Pontiella desulfatans: one gene and its partner. Each later gene encodes a partner of the first gene's protein in a complex. Links are inferred from orthologs where the notes say so. Each region holds a gene or a part of one and is shown on either strand. Other genes may lie near its edges.

The links.
Region 2: the proteins of prmC (region 1) and prfA are in contact, whole or in part, in a crystal structure (PDB 2B3T), measured with the Escherichia coli proteins. The link is inferred for Pontiella desulfatans from one-to-one orthologs.

The regions. Positions count from the first base shown.
Region 1 is NZ_CAAHFG010000001.1:121,119-129,908, reverse strand. The notes cover bases 6,058-8,790. They hold prmC (peptide chain release factor N(5)-glutamine methyltransferase), read left to right. Parts: upstream 6,058-6,857; coding sequence 6,858-7,724; downstream 7,725-8,790. Other genes in these bases: thiC (phosphomethylpyrimidine synthase ThiC), read right to left, coding at 8,552-8,790; msrA (peptide-methionine (S)-S-oxide reductase MsrA), read right to left, coding at 7,822-8,376; E9954_RS00510 (sigma 54-interacting transcriptional regulator), read left to right, coding at 6,058-6,830. Outside these bases: E9954_RS00530 (efflux RND transporter periplasmic adaptor subunit), read left to right, coding at 1-140; E9954_RS00525 (efflux RND transporter permease subunit), read left to right, coding at 137-3,244; E9954_RS00520 (DUF4186 family protein), read left to right, coding at 3,428-3,799; polynucleotide adenylyltransferase PcnB, read left to right, coding at 3,886-5,103; more of E9954_RS00510, read left to right, coding at 5,298-6,057. UniProt on the Escherichia coli protein: Methylates the class 1 translation termination release factors RF1/PrfA and RF2/PrfB on the glutamine residue of the universally conserved GGQ motif, i.e. on 'Gln-235' in RF1 and on 'Gln-252' in RF2.
Region 2 is NZ_CAAHFG010000002.1:1,094,373-1,103,376, reverse strand. What follows is about bases 2,109-5,055. They hold prfA (peptide chain release factor 1), read left to right. Parts: upstream 2,109-3,014; coding sequence 3,015-4,097; downstream 4,098-5,055. Other genes in these bases: E9954_RS20020 (Gfo/Idh/MocA family protein), read left to right, coding at 4,327-5,055; rpmE (50S ribosomal protein L31), read left to right, coding at 2,631-2,837; E9954_RS20035 (tetratricopeptide repeat protein), read right to left, coding at 2,109-2,446. Also shown: more of E9954_RS20035, read right to left, coding at 1-2,108; more of E9954_RS20020, read left to right, coding at 5,056-5,700; E9954_RS20015 (PEP/pyruvate-binding domain-containing protein), read right to left, coding at 5,786-9,004. UniProt on the Escherichia coli protein: Peptide chain release factor 1 directs the termination of translation in response to the peptide chain termination codons UAG and UAA.

The DNA of each region.
Region 1 (8,790 bases):
TGACGCTCGAGACGATCACGCGCAAAAACGCCATGGTCTCGCACGGGCTGGAAGAGGGCGAGCTGGTCATCATCGAAGGCAACCGTACGCTGAGCGACGGCCAGCGCGTGGAAATCGTTGAAGCAGGTGGCGGCGAATGATTGTAACCAACTATGCCATCAAATTCCGCACGGCGGTTTTTGTGTTTATCGCCGTGCTGGTTTGGATGGGCTACAAATCCTACAAGACCCTGCCGCGCGAGGGCTCGCCTGACATCACCATCCCGCAGGTGTTCGTAACCGCCATCCATCCGGGCACCGCCCCGGAGGACATGGAAAACCTCGTCTGCATCCCGATCGAAAAAAGGCTCAACGAGCTCGGAAGCGTGAAGGATATCTCGGCCATGGCGGCCGACAGCGTGGTGGTCTTCACCATCGAATACATGGCCGGCGTCGATGTCGACACCGCCATCCAGCGCGTGAAGGACAAGATCGACCTCGCCCGCCCCGACCTGCCCGACGATCTCGACGAACCGGTGGTGGAAGGCCTCAACTTCAGCACCGACATCCCGATCATGCGCTTCGCCCTCTCCGGCGACCCCGACCTGGAACGGCTCAAGAGCACCGCCGAATTCCTGCAGGACGAGATCGAGAATATTTCCGGCGTCAAGGAGGCGCGCATCGTCGGCACCCGCGAGCGCGAGATCCGGCTGGAGTTCGACCTGCCGCGCCTGGTGGCCTACAACATTCCGCTGTTCGATGTGGTTGGCCTGATCGGCAAGGAAAACGTTACGATGTCGGCCGGCATGCTGGAGGTGGACGAAAACAAGGTGCAGGTGCGCGTGCCCGGCGAATTCGTGCTGGCCTCCGACCTGCGCGACCTGGTGGTGGTGCAGCGCGAGAACCGCCCCATCTACCTGCGCGACATCGCCACGGTCTCGGATACCTACAAGGACCTCGAAAGCATTTCCCGCATCAATGGCGAAACCGCCGTTACGGTCGAGGTGTTCAAGCGCGCCGGCGAAAACTCCGTCCACCTGATCGACGAGGTGAAGCAGCACATCGACCCCACCAGGATCTCGAAGGATATCCACATCACCATTGTCCAGGACGATTCCAAGGATATCCGCGACATGCTCGCCGAACTGGAAAACAACATGGCGTCGGGTTTTTTCCTCGTCATCGTCGTGCTGCTGATTTTCATGGGGCGGCGCAACAGCCTGTTCGTCGGGCTGGCCATCCCCTTCTCCATGCTGCTTTCGTTCACCATCATGTCGCTGATGGGCATCACGATGAACATGGTGGTGCTGTTCGCCCTGATCCTCGCCGTCGGCATGCTGGTCGATAACGGCATCGTGATCGTGGAAAACATCTACCGCCTGCACTGCGAAGGGTTGTCGCGGATGGAGGCCGCGCGGCAGGGCGCGGCGGAGGTAGCCTGGCCGGTCACCACTTCGACCCTCACCACGCTCGCCGCCTTTTCGCCGCTGTTGTTCTGGCCGGACATCATGGGCGAGTTCATGAGCTACATTCCACAAACCCTCATCATCACCCTCGCCTCGTCGCTCTTTGTTGCGCTGGTGATCAATCCGGCCATCTGCTCGGTGCTGATCAAGCGCGGCAAACGCAACTTCGACGACAACCGAACCGAGCACCACCCCTTTGTGCGCGGCTACGAAGCCCTGCTGCGCCATGCGTTGCACCACCGCGCCACCCTGCTGATCATCAGCCTGCTGTTCCTCATCCTGAGTTCCCAGCTCTACGGCCGCTTCGGCAAGGGCGTCTCGCTGTTCGTCAACACGGAACCGCGCGCCGCCCAGATCGAAGTCCGCTACCCGGAAGGCACGGCCATTGAAAAAACCGATGCCGTCATGAAGCACGTCGAGAACGCCATCAGCGATCTCGACGACATTGAGTTCATCCTCGCCACCACGGGGCAAGGCATGGGCAGCGGATTTTCGGAAGGCAGTGGCGGAACCTACCTGGGATCGTGCTACATCAAGTTTGTCGACGAAAAGGAACGCGTGGGCAAGACCTCCGAATTGATCCAGAAGTTCCGCGACCGCATTGGCCGGATCCCCGGCGTGGAGATCAAGATCGATGCCTTCGAGGAGGGGCCGCCGCAACAACCTCCGGTCAACATCGAGGTGTCCGGGGAAAACCTGGAACAGCTCAACGACATTGCCACGGAGATCAAGCGGCGCATCAGCCCGGTGCCGGGGCTGGTCGACCTGCGTTCGAACTATGAGAGCGCATTGCCCGAGCTGCAGTTCATCGTCGACCGCAAGCGGGCCGGCGTGCTGGGGCTCGACACCGAAACGATCGGCTTTTTCCTGCGCACCTCGATCTACGGTACGGAATCGCAACGCAAGTTCCGGGCGGGCGAGGACGAGTTCGATATCACCGTACGCCTGCCCCGCCCTTCCCGCGAACAGTTCAACCTGTTGGACGAAATCTACATTCCGGTGCAGGATGCCGAACCCGTTCCGCTCTCCTCGCTGGGCAAATTCGAATATACCTCCGGGCGCGGCGTCATCCGCCGCAAGAACCAGAAACGTGTCATCACCATTTCGGGCAACAAGGATGGCCGCGAATCGAACGAGCTACTGGCCGACATTGTCCCCATCGTCAGTTCAATCAAGATGCCGCCCGGCTACACCATCGTTTACACCGGCGACCGGGAAGACCAGGAGGAGTCGTCGGAATTCCTGTCGCGCGCGTTCATGCTGGCGCTGGCCGGCATCGTGGTGGTGCTGGTGCTCCAGTTCAACTCCGTCATGCTGCCGTTCGTGATCCTGCTCTCGATCATCCTTTCGATCATCGGCGTGATGTGGGGCCTGCTGCTCACGCGCATGCACTTCAGCATTGTCATGACCGGTGTGGGCATCATCAGCCTGGCCGGCATTGTGGTGAACAACGCGATCGTGCTCGTCGACTGCATCAACCAGATGAAAGCCAAGGGGCTCGACACCCGCGAAGCGGTCGTGCACGCGGGCCGCCTGCGGCTGCGCCCCGTCCTGCTGACGGCGGTGACGACCATTCTCGGCCTGATCCCGATGGCCATCGGCTTCAGCTTCGATGTGCATACGTTCCGCTTCTCCGCCGGCGGCGCAACATCGGCCTGGTGGGCGCCCATGGCCATTGCGGTGATCTTCGGCCTGGCCGTTTCGACCTTGCTCACGCTGGTGCTCGTGCCGCTGATGTATAGCCTCGCCGATTCCTTCGCCGCCTTCCTCCGTCGGCATATCGTGATTGGTGAGGACTGACGTGAAGCGTGAAGTGTGAGACGTGACGATTGAAACGTGAGGAATTGAAAACATCACATTTCAACCCTCATGAATCACTTCTAGTATTTTTTGCTATTTTTCCCGTATGCGGAGGCTTGCTCTTCCGCTAGAGCCTGTTTATGCTCTGGCAGTTAGGTCGGAAAATTAATCGAGGACACGATTGTGGTAAAAATATCAGACAAGGACTGGGACGCACTGAAGAAAAAACTGGCCGACGACGGTCGCCTGGAAAAATTCATCCTGGGCGAACCGGAGCAGGAATATGTCACATCCCGTGGCATGGAAATCCTGCGACTGCATGCGACCGACTTCGTGAACAAGCGCCTTGCCCCGGCCAAACCCAAGAACGACGGACGCCAAACCCCGACCAAGGGACACCCCGTCTTCATTGCCCAGCACGCCTGCGGCTGCAACGACCGTTCGGCCGTAGAGGAATTCTTCGGCTATGAAAAGGGCCGCGAACTCACGGAGGACGAAGTCGACATCATCGTCGACACCATCCTTCGCTGGATCGACGAGCACCTCGACACCTAAGGCCCGACCCAACGGGCTGTAAAAATCCACCATGCGGTGGATTTTTTCTTTTTTCCCACCCCCCCTTCGAATACCCTGCGCCACTTATGGAACCAACCGTAGTTAAGAGAGCCGACCACAATGTCAGCCGAAAAAATATCAGCTCCGCCGCCGTAAAGGTGCTCTATCACCTGAAGGACGAAGGCTATACCGCCTATTTGGCCGGGGGCGGCGTACGCGACCTGTTGCTCAACCGCAACCCCAAGGATTTCGACGTGGCAACCAATGCCACCCCCGAACAGATCCGCAAATTGTTCCGCAACTGCCGACTGGTTGGCCGCCGTTTCCGGCTGGCCCACATCCTGTTCCGCGGCGAGGTGATTGAAACCTCCACCTTCCGCGCCCCGGTGCCTGAAGATGCCGATGACACCGTCCACTGCGAAAACACCTTTCGGACCGCCGATTCCGGGCAGGTGATGCGCGACAATATTTTCGGCACCCCGGAAGAGGATGCCCTCCGGCGCGATTTCACCATCAATGCGCTCTTCTACAACATTGCCGACTTTTCCGTGATCGACTACGCGGGCGGCCTTGAAGACCTGGAACAAAAGATGATCCGCGTCATCGGCGATCCCGACAAACGGTTTGCCGAAGATCCCGTGCGCATGATTCGCGCGGCGCGTTTTGCCGGCACCCTCGGTTTCGAGATCGAACAGGGAGCCTACGACTCCATCTGCCGCAACAAGGACCTGCTCCGCCACGCGGCCCCTTCGCGCATGTATGAGGAAGTCCAGAAGCTCTTTTTCTGCGGCCATGCCAAGGAGGTTTTCCACTGGCTGGAAAAAACCGATCTCCTGCACCCGATGTTCCACGATTTCTCGCACTGGATCGACGAGGACAAGACGCGCCACGACTGGGTAATCCATGCGCTGGACCAGATGGACCGGTGGCGCAAGGCCGGCCTGCAGGTGCACCCGGCCCTGCTCTTCGCGTTGATCTTCGGCGAGTATCACGAATATTTGATCCAGCAGCTCGTCGAGGCTGGCCAATCGCACCTCGACGCCGCCCGCAACGCGGTGCACGGCCACCTCAAGGGCATGTGCGAAAACGTCCGCGTGCCCAAAAACGTGATTTACCAGGTTTCCGACATCATGGGCAACCAGCAGCGCTTCGAACGCACCAAAGGGCGCCGACCGCAGCGTTTCATGCAAAGCCGCGGCTTCCTCGATGCCTTCCTCTACTTCAAGATTTCCTCCAAGGCCCACAACCGCAACCAGGAACTACTCGAATACTGGAACGAAATGCGCCAGCCAAAGAAATCGTAGCGGGGGATCGGTGCATTCCCCCGACCTTGGCTTTTTCTTTCAGCGTTTGGTTTGAATCGCCCCCCGCCCCGCCTGCTTCATGCCCGTAGGACAAATATTTCCAAAACACACTTGTGTGCACCCTGCCTATTTAGATACATTTTTGTATTCAGGTTTGGGCAATGAACAAGCCCACCCCGCATGAGGATGCAAAAATGAATCAAAGTGAAAAAGAACTGCAGGTTCTGTATAAAATCTCGCAGACCATCTCGGCTCGCCAGCACAATATTTCCGGGTTGCTGAACGAGGTATTGGAAATCATGGAAACCGACATGGGGGTCTTGCGCGGAACGCTGACCCTGCGCAAACCCGGCACCGATATCCTGAACATCGAAGCCTCCAGCGGGCTTTCCACCAGCGAAATGCGCCGCGGGCAATATGAGCTGGGCGAGGGCGTCACGGGACGCGTCGCCAAGACCGGGCAGCCCGATCTCATCCCCGACATCAGCAAGTCGCCGGATTTCCTCAACCGCACCAAGGCGCGCGGCGATCATAAAACGGCCTTTATTTGCGTACCGATCATCCACCACAAGGAAGTGATCGGAACCATGAGCATCGACCTTCCGTCCTCTGCAGAAGAAGAGCTACAGGGCTATTCCGTGTTTCTCGAGCACGTTGCCCAAATCCTGGCATCCGCCGTTTCGACCATCCGCGAGGAGAACGAGGAACGCAATGCGCTCGAATCGGAAAATGAAATGCTGCGGCGCCAGCTAGGCGGGCGCTACAGCATCGACAACATGGTGGGCAACTGCAACTCGATGCGCGCGGTCTATGAACAGATCGTCCAAGTGGCCAACAGCGCAGCGACGGTGCTGGTGCGGGGCGAGTCCGGCACCGGCAAGGAGCTGGTGGCCCGGGCCATCCATTTCAACAGCCCGCGCAAGAACAACGCCTTTGTGAGCGTCAATTGCGCCGCCCTGCCCGAAAACCTGATCGAGTCCGAACTCTTCGGCCATGAAAAGGGGGCCTTCACCGGGGCGCAGCAACAGCGCAAGGGGCGCTTCGAACTGGCCAACGGCGGAACGATCTTCCTCGACGAAATCGGCGACATCTCGCCGCCAGTCCAGGTGCGCCTGCTGCGCGTGCTGCAGGAAAAATCGTTCGAACGGGTTGGCGGCAACGAAACGATCACCGTGAATGTGCGCGTGGTGGCCGCCACGAGCCGCAACCTGGAAGAGGGGATGACGACCGACACCTTCCGCGAGGACTTGTATTACCGTCTCAACGTCTTTCCGATCATGCTGCCGCCATTGCGCGAACGCAAATCCGACATCATGCTGCTGGCCGACCACTTCCTGCAAAAGTATGGCGAAATGTATGGCAAGGACATGAAGCGCATCTCCACCTCGGCGATCAACATGATGATGGCCTACCACTGGCCAGGCAACGTGCGCGAACTGGAAAACTGCATAGAACGGGCCGTGCTCACCTCGTCCGACTGTGTCATCCATGGCTTCAACATGCCGCCGTCGCTGCAGACCAGCGATGAAACCCACACCAGCCTACTGCCCGAAAACGGCGCCAACCTGAAACAGATGATCGAGGCCTACGAACGCGAAATCCTGATCGATGCACTGAAAAAACATCGTGGCAATGCGGCGGCGGTCGCCCGCTACCTGCAAGCCACGCAGCGCATCATTAACTACCGCATCAAGAACCTCGGCATTGAACCACGGAATTACAAGTAGGGCCCAAACGCCCCGGACCGGACAACCATGGAAATAGACCAACTAGTTGAATCGTTCGCGTTCCGCTTCAAAGCCTCCGGCGTGGACAATGCCAAACGGGTGGCGGAGGAACTACTGGCCCACGTCTTTGAATGCCGGCCGCTGGAAATCTACACCGGGAAGCCCCCCGAAGCGCGCTCCACCGCCGAGCAGTTCAAGATCATCAGCCGGCTTGAACCGCTGGCCGAACGAATTGAGAACGGCGAACCGCTGCAGTACGTGGTTGGCCACGTCGACTTTTGGGGACTCCAAATCAAGTGCGATCCGCGCGCACTGATCCCCCGCCCCGAAACGGAGCTTTTGGTCGAAGAGGTTTTGGCCTCGAAGGTTTGGAACCAAAAGAAGCCGGCAACGGTTATCGATGTGGGGATTGGCTCCGGGTGCATCGTCATAACCCTGGCCAAGCAACGACCGGATGCCAACTTCAAGGCGGTGGATATTTCCCCGTCCGCCCTTGAGCTGGCCCGGGAAAACGCGGAAGCCCATGGCCTGAAAAATCGCATTCTTTGGATAGAAGGATCCTTGCTCGAGGGCCACGCCCCCGAAAGCGCCGATGTGGTTGTGGCGAACCTGCCCTATATTGCCTCGAAGGACTGGAGCGAGCTCCACCCATCGGTGCGAGACCACGAGCCGAAGTCGGCGCTCGACAGCGGCCCTACGGGCATGGAGCTGATTGAAGACCTAGCCATGCAGGCTCGATCCATCCTCGTTCCGGGCGGGCAGATCTTCCTCGAATTCGGCTACAACCAAGGCAAGGCCGTCCTTGAGTGCCTTGAAAACATGGGCTATGCCGACATCCAGATCAAAAGCGACCTTGCCGGCCACGACCGCATGGCCATCGCCACCAATCCGTAGCCCCTTTTTTCCGACTGCCGAAGCCAAGGTGGGCTGACGGCAAAACATCATACTTGCATAAGTACGATATCATACTTATGCAAGTATGATGTTTCACTCAATCCCGCAGATAGTGGCAGCCGGTGTGGTGGGAGCCGCGGTTCTTGAAATAATCCTGGTGATACGCCTCGGCGGGATAGAATTTTCCTCCGGCCGTGATTTCGGTCACGATGGGCTTATTCCACTTTTTCTGGGATTCGGCCTTTATCTTTTCGGCGGCGGCCTTTTGCTCGGGGGTGTAGTAGAAAACGGCCGACCGATACTGGGTTCCTTTATCGGGTCCCTGGCGATTCATGGTGGTGGGATCGTGCAACCGCCAGAAATAGGCCAAGAGCTCGTCGTAGGAAACCCTGGAGGGATCATAGACGATTTCAATCGCCTCGGCATGGCCGGTTTCCTTGCTGCAGATTTCCTTGTAGGTGGGGTCGTCGGTTTTTCCGCCGGTGTAGCCTACGGTTGTATCGACCACTCCGTCCAACTCCTGGAAGACCGCCTCAACCCCCCAGAAGCAACCCGCCGCAAATACCGCCTTTTCCATCTTTGTCTCCTTAGTCCCTGCGCCCGCCGCAACTGCCACAGCCGCCAATGCCATCGTGATCCATCTCGTTTTCATGGTTATCTCCTATGCATCTTTTAGAGGGCGATATCAAGATTTCGTTCAATGGAGAGCATGCAGGGTCCATGTGAAACGGCAACATTCCTTGGCCCCGGGCGACACTCCGTTTAACGAAATGCGTTGCGCCAACCGCGCCGACCTAAACGCGGCGTGCTTTGCGCGGAGCAGCGTTCTAGGTGTAGAGTTCGGCCTCCTGCACGGCAAACTCGCGCGATTTTTCCTGCATCCCTTTCTCAACGGCTTCGGATTCGGAGAGGCCCTGTTCGGCGGCATATTGGCGGACGTCTTCGGAGATGCGCATGGAGCAAAACTTGGGCCCGCACATGGAGCAGAAGTGCGCGGTCTTGGCATCTTCGGTCGGCAGCGTTGCGTCGTGGTAGGAACGGGCGGTTACCGGGTCGAGCGCCAGAT
Region 2 (9,004 bases), on another replicon or contig:
AGTTGCCCTGAAGACGGTAGACATCGCCGCGGCGCTTACGCGCCCAGCCCACCGACTTGCTGTAGCCGAACTTCATCAAAATCTCTTCGGAAAGGTCGAGCGCGTCGTCATAGCTGCCTTCCTTGATTAGCGCATCCAGGTTGGCCAGCATGATGTAGAGCATGTTGTTCGAAACCTGGAAGTTCGATATGAACCGGGCGCTCGCCTCGTGCACAGTCTCCCAATCCTCGCGTTTCACGCCTTCCCGCGCAATCAGCACCAGCGTGTTCGCGCCGGATGCAGGCACATTCTTTGCCTGGACGACCGAGTCAACAAACGGCTCGCGCTCGGGCCCGGAAAGAATGGTGGCGAACACCGTCTGATACTGCAGCTCCAGCGTCCGCTGGTTGCTGTCGGAGGCCGCCTTCAGATGCACATCGAGCCGATCCTTGATGATTTCCCGGTAGGACGACCACTCTTCGCTCTTATAGTCGGAAATCACCTCATTCAAAATCAGGTCGACACCGCCGAGGTTGGCATTGTTGCCAAAGCGGTTCACGAGCTCAAAATAGCTGTTCAGCGCACGCGGATATTCATCCTTTGCCTTATACGCCTTGCCCTGCCAGTTCGCCGCGTTCGCGAAATCGCCCTGTTCGCCCCACTCACCGATATAGCCGGCCATCAACGCAACCACCTCGTCGTAGCGCCTCAGGCGGGTGAGCACATCGGCGGACTGGAACACCGGATAGTTCACCTGCGACATATTCAGCGCCTTTTCGCGCGCCATGGCGTAGAAATCGAGGGCGACATCCATGTCGCCCTCGGCACCGCGCAGGTCGCCGAGCATGGCAAAGGCCTCCGACAGCAGGTGGCTTTCGGGATACTTGTCCACAAACGCCCGGAGGGTTCCCTCCGACGCCTCATACTGCTCCGCGCCGTATTGGGCAATGCCCAGGCGATAGGAGGAGTCCTCCTCGTAGATGCGCGGGCTATACTTCGGGTTGGTCAGATAGGCCTCGAACGCCGTCGCCGCCTCCGCAAAGCTGCCCAGGAACAGGAGCGACATCGACTGCCAGTATTCCGCCGACTCGTAGTAGCGGCTGTCTGGCCAGCGCTTGAGGATTTCGCGGAAGTTTTCCAGTGCCACGGCATAGTCGAATTGCATGAAGCGGATGTAGCCCATCAAATACTTCACCTGGTCGATATGCTTGTGGTCGGGGGAAAGCTCCAGTCCTTTTTTGCCGATGTCGTAGGCGAGGTCGAACTGCTCCTGCTGCATATGCACTTGCATCAGGTTCAGCGTCACATCATCGACGAACTCGCCATCGGGGCTTGTTTTCACATAATCATAGCCCTCGGCGGTGGCCAGCGCCCATTCGCGTTCGTCGAGCATCACGGCAAACGCCGAGAAACGCGCCTGGTCGGCCAGGGAGTTGGTGGGGTTTTCGTCGTAGATGCGCAGATAGATCGCATGCGCAGGCCAGTTGCGCTCCAGGTCGTTGTAGCACTGCGCCGTCCGCAGCATCACGTCCATGTCGTAGTCCTGGAAATTGGTAATGACCTGGTAATGTTTCTTGAGCCGATCGAAGAGCTGCTGCTGCTTGCGCTGCATTTCCTTGAAATCGGAAAGGGTTTGCGAGCCCCCGGCCACGAACGGCTTCATCTGGCCCTTCACGGTGCGCAGGCGGTTTTCATAGTGCTGCACCAGCTCCTTCTTGGTGAGCACCAGGCGATAGAGCAGGAGCGCCTTTTGGTACTCCCCCTTATTATAGTGCGAATCACCCGCCTCCAGCAGGGCCACGTTCAGGCCCACATCGTGGCGCGCCGCCTCGTCGCAATGCGGCAAAAACGTGAACAGGTTGCTGAAATCGTCGAGGCGCACATAGCAGGTCACCAGCATCACCGCCGCCCCCGCACGAACCGTTTCCTCCTTGGATATCCGGAAAAGGGAAATCAACGGACGCGTTGCGTCGGCCCATTTTTCCTGCTGGTAGCGCGCTTCCGCCAATAGCTGGGTCGCCGGAATCTTCAGGTCTTCGGCAAGCCGCGCATTCTGCAAAACAATCGCCGACTGCTCCTCCACCGTCGGCCACTGCTGGACCATGGTCAAGCACTGCGCCGCCATCACCCGGGCCGACTCCTGCTGCGGATCTTCGGGGAATTCATCGGAAAAGCGGACAAAGTTGCGTGCGCCGGAAACATATTCACCCAGCTTCATCTGGCAGTAGGCCAGCTGGTAGAGGGTGAAGGCCAGCGTCTGGCGCGCCTTCTTCTCCTCGTCGCCTTCCAGCCGAACCAGGACTTCCTCGAGAAACGGCAACGCATCCTCAAGCTGGTCGTTCTTCAGCAGTTCCTTCGAGGTTTCCAGCAAAACACTGGTCGATTCCGTACTCGGATCGAGTCTGGAAAGCTGGCTCTGGGTTACGCCCTTTCCACGGCTTTGCGCCGCCAAAAGCACCATTGCCATCAGCACAAGACCCCGAACTACCCCAACATGGCTTCTACACGCGTCCCACATAGGCTGGAAACATTACTTCAAGCGGACTCGATGCGGGAAGTTAAATCTGCTCAAAAAAACCAAAACAAGCCTTGCGTCACCGGGGCGCTTTGTATAAAAACCACGCTCCCAATTGAACACGAGGATTTTAGACATGAAAGCAAATATACATCCGAACTACGAAGAAGCAACCGTCCACTGCGCCTGCGGCAACGAGGTGAAAACCCGTTCCACCGTTAAACAGATGCATGTGAACACCTGCTCGAGCTGCCACCCGTTCTTCACGGGAAGCGCAAAACTGATCGACACGGAAGGCCGCGTAGACCGCTTCAAGAAGCGTTTCGCAGAAGGCACCTACTAGCTTTTTGCCTTTTGGAAAGCCGGACCCGCGCAAGCAGGTTCGGCCTTTTTGTGCCCGGATAAAATGGACGATTGGAATGCTGGATTACAGGAAAACTGAGCGATTGCCCACGGCCCTTCCCCAGCCCCCCATCCCACGAGCCACGCATTCAACCATTCAACACCCCAGGATCTTACCATGATCGACCACGCATACCTCGAACAGCTCCAATCCAAGCTCGGCGAACTCGAAACACGCATGTCTCGGCCCGAGGTTTCATCCGACCCCAAGAAGATGCAGGAGTGCATGCGCGACTACTCGCACCAAAAAATGCTGGCCGAATGCGCAAAAAACGTCCTGTCCCTTGTCGATGCCAAAGCCGAAGCCGAAGCCATCCTGACCGATGCCGACTCCGATGCCGAGTTGAAGGAAATGGCCGAAATGGAACTGGCCGAGATCGAGGAGACCCTCCCCAAGGCCGAGCGCGAGATGATGGTGTCGCTCATTCCGGCCGACCCCACCGACTCCCGCAACGTCATCATGGAAATCCGCGCCGGCACCGGCGGCGACGAAGCCGGCATCTTCTGCGGCGACCTCTACCGCATGTACACCCGCTATTTCGACCTGAAGGGATGGAGGCACAAGGTCCTCGACGTCTCCCCGTCGGAATCCGGCGGCTACAAGGAAGTCTCCTTCTCCGTTGAAGGCGAAGAGGTCTACAAAACCCTCAAGCACGAAGGCGGAACCCACCGCGTACAGCGCGTCCCCCAGACCGAAACCCAGGGCCGCGTCCACACCTCCGCCGCCACCGTCGCCGTGCTGGCCGAAGTGGAAGAGGTCGACATCGAAATCAAGAGCGAAGACCTGCGCATCGACACCTACCGCTCCTCCGGCGCCGGCGGCCAGCACGTCAACACCACCGACTCCGCCATCCGCATCACCCATATCCCGACCGGCACCGTCGTCCAATGCCAAGACGAACGCTCCCAGCACAAGAACAAGGCCGCCGCCATGAAAATGCTCCGTGCGCGCATCTACGACACCCAGCAGCGCGAAAACGCCGAAGCGCAGGCCTCCGAGCGAAAATCCATGGTCGGCTCCGGCGACCGCTCCGAAAAAATCCGCACCTATAACTATCCGCAGAACCGCCTCACCGACCACCGCATCAACCTCACGCTCTACAAGCTCGACCGCGTCATGGAAGGCGCCCTCGACGAAATCCTCACCGCCCTCTACGAGCACGACGTCGAAATACGCATCAAGCAGCAGATGGCCGGCTGACGCGACCCGCATCGGTAACCAGGTAGCAGGAGTCAGGTGCCACCCTCTGCGGAGGCCTCTCCGCTGTCCATTTCGGATGGGTGCGGGCGTTTCTTTCCCGTACACCCTGGGCGAGCACGGGACTATAGTGCTAATTCTTGGGATCATATTGATGGCGGTTCCGCCAGATCATGGAATGATGGAACCCCGAAAATTACTGGGATTGTTATTTATCAACCAAGGGAACGACATGAAGAAGATGAACCGTAGATCTTTCCAAATGACCGCAGCCGCGGCTTCAACAGCCATTCCGATGTTCAGCATCGGCAAGCCCGGCCAATCGGCCAATAGCAAAGTCAACGTCGCCATGATCGGCGCCGGAAACATTGCGAAAATGGCCTACGGCGGTGTCCAGGGCGAAAACATTGTCGCCCTGTGCGATGTCGATTCCTCCATGATCGACAAAAACCTCGACAAGCATCCGGGCAATCCGACCGCCAAACGCTTTTCCGATTTCCGCGTCATGCTCGATAAAATGGGCAAGGAAATCGACATGGTTTGCATCAACACGCCCGACCACACCCACTTCGCCGCCACCATGGCCGCCATGGAGCGCGGCATCAACGTCTTCACCCAGAAGCCGCTGGCCCACAACATCTGGCAGGCCCGCACGCTGAAAAAAGCCAAGGACAAATACAAGGTGCTCACCAACATGGGTAACCAGGGCCATACCTACAACGGCATCCGCCAACTCAAGGAGTGGTACGACCACGGCATTTTCGGCCAGATCACCGAAGCCCACAGCTACATCGGCGGCCCCAACTGGACGGGGCCCTATTTCCAGCGCCCGGAAAGCCTTCCGCCCGCCGCAGATCCGGTGCCGGCCTCCCTGGACTGGGATCTTTGGCAGGGACCGACCGGTCCGACGACCTTCCACAACCTCTACCATCCGAAAAAGTGGAGGGGATTCAACCGCTATGGCACCGGCACCTTCGGCGACTGGTTCTGCCATGTGGCCGACGCCCCCATCTGGCTGCTCGATCTCTACGAGCCGGTGGCCGTGGAAGCCGAAAAGGTGGCCGGCGGCGACGAATGGATGGTGGCCGACGGCTGCCGCGTCCGCTTCGACTTCAAAAAGCGCGGTTCCATGGCTCCCTGCACCTTCTATTGGTACAACGGCGATCCCAGCTTGTTCCGCCCCTCCGCCCCCGCCGACTGGACATGGCCGGGCAACCCGCCCAATGCCGGAACCTTCTACCACGGAACCAAAAACAGCGGCTTCACCGACAACCGTTCCAACAACCCGCGCCTGGGCAACAAGGAAGCACAGGTCGAGTTCAAGGCCGCCGGCTATCCGGACGAGAAATACCCGCGCATCAAGGGCGGTCCGATCCTCGAACTGGTCAACGCCATCAAAGGCGGTCCGGAATGCGGCGCCAACTTCGACTATGCCGCGCCCTTCACCGAAATCATGCTGCTCGGCATCATCGCCGTCAACCATGGCGGCAAGATCGAATGGGATTCCAAAAAGGCGAAAATCACCAACCGCCCCGAATTGAACCAACACCTCAAGGAACCGGTTCGCAAAGGCTGGGAATACGGCGAAGACCTCTGGAAGCGCTAAACGCCGGAGAATGGAAGGTCGAGTTCCACCTTGCCCACACCGTTCGTGCGGCGGACGGGGTGGAACCCGTCCCTCCACCAATGGCCTACGGCACGCGCAGCGCGAACTTGGCGACGAACATGGTCGGCAGGTAGGCGAGCAGGTAGATGCCGAGCCAACCGAGATCCTTCTTGGTGCCAGGTAGCTTGAAAAAGCTCGCCTGCTGCAGCGCGCGCGGATAGTTGATCGTGATCGACACCACCTGCTCCGATACCTCGGCGAACGCCGCCGGAGCGGGCGGAACGTTCCGGCCAAACACCAAATCAAACGAGGATACGGTTTCGTCCCCCACCTTCAGCTTGACCGGATGTTTGCCTTCGGCGCTTTCGGGCACGCTGATGAGCCACGTCATCTTTTGCGGAGGAACGCCCTCTCTCAAGAATGCGTTGAGGCTGGCGAGCATCGTCATGCGCGTATGGTCGGCGGCCGACTGCACTTCCCACGGAAGGTCGGACATGTCGCTCGCATCCTTCCACTCGGCGCGCAGTTCTTCGAGCTCGGTGCGGATCGGCGGCAGCGTTTGCGCCGCGTCCGAATCCAGTTCCAACGGCGAAGGCACGGCCAGCGAGACGGGTGCCAGGCATTCCCCATCGATCTCGGCCACAATGCTGACCATGCGTCCCGGCTCGGCGTTCCACGATGCCGGATCAACCCGCATCGGGAACCACATGAAGACCATGATCATCGGCCCAAGAATCAACGCCAGCGGAACCATCGATGCTTTCAAAATGCGCGTCGTTACGGGCGCGGCCAGTTGTTCCATGGTTTTTCGGCGGGCGCTTTCGGCGGGCAGTTTGTTCGCCGCCTTGCGCAGCAGGCCCGAACGGCGCTTGGCTTCGAACAACCGACCGTTGTCGGTCAAATAGCGCTGGCCGAGAATCGGAATCAGACCGAAAAACCCGGCCACAATAGCCACGGCGCCAATCATGCCGAAGCCGCGCACCAGTGGCCACAGCAGCGTATCGAGCAGGCCCATGAACGGATCGTGCAGCAGGTTCGGCGGCAGCAGAAACACCAGCCCCAACAGCACCCCCCAAACAATCGCCATCGTCAAACCGAGTCGGTTGGCGCTGGCTTCCTTGGCACTCGCGGGCGGCGGAATTTCGCTGCGCGGAATGCGCGCATCCTCCACCTCGGCGTCCGCCCCTTCGCGATAGACCATTCCTGCGTTGGCATCGACCGTAATCGTCTCGCCCTGCGCCAACAGTTCGGTGGCGCCGTCGAGCACGACAGCGGGCAAGCCCATCTCGCGAGCAACCACCGCGCCGTGCGACAGCGAACCGCCGCGCTCCAGCACAAGCCCACCCGCCTTGGCGAACAGCGGCGTCCACGATGGATCGGTGGAGGGGCAAACCAGGATCGAGCCCTTTTCAAAGCCATCGCATTGATCGGGACTAAGCACAATCGAGGCCGGGCCGACCGCCGAACCGCACGAAACGCCGTGCGCCGCCAGCGCCGGGCCATCGGCACGCACCACGGCGTTGCCCAACGATGCAACATCGCCCGCCTCGATCACATGCGGCGTCTGCAAGCGCGGCTCAATCGCGTATGCCAACTTGCGGTCGGCAATCCGATCCACCGGAACAAAGCCGCTTTCGAGCGCCGCGAAGATTTCCTCCGGCTCCATGAAAAAGATGTCGTCGTCCACCGTCAGGCGGCGGCCGAATTCGAGCGCGGTGGTGCGCAGCACCGAGTAGGCGCGCATCAGATAAAACTTGCCGTCTTCGCGGAAGCGGATATAGCGGCGCACCCGATTCGACGCCGCCTCCACCTTTTCCATCGTATCCGCATCGAGTTCGGCATACAGCTTGGTCAGGCATTTATCGGCCGCTTCCAATCGTTCGTGATGCAACGTATCGAGATCGGTTCCGGCCACCTGCTCCGCCATCTTGCGGACGCCGTCCGGGCGCTCGTTCCAGCGCGGCGACGCGAGGTCGAACTCCGCCGGGGCGCGGTGGCCGTATTGTGCAAGCCACTCGTCCAGATCCAAATCGGCCAGCGCCATGTTGGCGGCCATGGTGCAGTCGGGGCGAACGCCGACCGAAAGCATCGAAACCAGTTCGTCGGGATCCTCGTCCCACACATGTTCGTTCAGTAGCTGCCGCAGTTCTTCGACCGCCACCGCTTCAACCATGCTCGGAAGGAATGCCATTCCGCCAAAATCGTCGAGCACCTTGGCCGACTGCTCCTTCCAAAGCTCAATCAACTCCGCATCGCCGAGGCTTTGCAGTTCAACCGATTCCTGCGCCAGGCTCCAGCCCATCAGCTCCGGCACATATTCCTCGTCGAAACGTTGGTCGAGGTTCAACGAAAGCGCATCGATCTTTGCGGCGGCTGATTTGGCCAGCTTGGCGGCATCACCGATTTTTTTCAGCCCGCCGTTCGGCACGGTCGGTGGATTTTGCGCGGCGTCCGGATCGGAGCGCAGCAGCTCCGGATCGAAGGCAAAGGGATAGTTGGCCGAAAACATTTCGGTCATCAGCGAGCAGTCCATGTAGACCTCGCCGCCGATACGGTCAAGGAAGCTACGCGCCTTCACCTTCTCGCCCGGCGCAAAGCCGAGCTCCTCGTGCATTTTGCCGAAGCCGCCACTGCCGGACATAAAGTGCGAAACCAGCGACCACGTCAACGGCGTCGGATGCGGCAGGGTTTCGCCGAGGTTATGGCGCACCCACGGGCCGCCGCCGTCTTCGACGCGCTGGCTCAAGTAGGTCTTCGTTTCGGAAAGCAGTTTGTTGTAGGCATCGGTCTCGGCCAGTGTGGTGATCGGCCGCGCCTGCAGCATCAGCACCTCGCCCTTTTCGATGGCCCACTCGACATCCTGCGGCCCGCCAAAATGCGCGGCGGCCTTTGCGCCGAGATCGGTCAGGCGCATGATTAGACCATAGTCGAGGCAGGCGCGCTTGCGCTGCTCTTCCGGCACGTCTTCGATGCCGTCGCCGCCGGGATAGATCGCGTGTTTCTTGTCGGCAACGTCGTAGGAAAGCACCTTGTCGCCATCCACGCGGATAACGTCGGGCTGCACGTCGCCGGAGACGAGTGCCTCGCCCAATCCCCACGTTGCTTCGATCAACACATTATCGCGCGTTCCCGTGCGCGGGTCGGCTGTGAACAGCACGCCCGCAACGTCGGCCGTAACCTGCTGCTGCACCACAACGGCCATGGCCACGTCGTCGAGCGCGATGCCGTGTTCCGCAAGATAGGCCTCGGTGCGGCTCGACCGAATGCTTTGCCAGCACTTTTCGACGGCTTCGATAATCTGCTC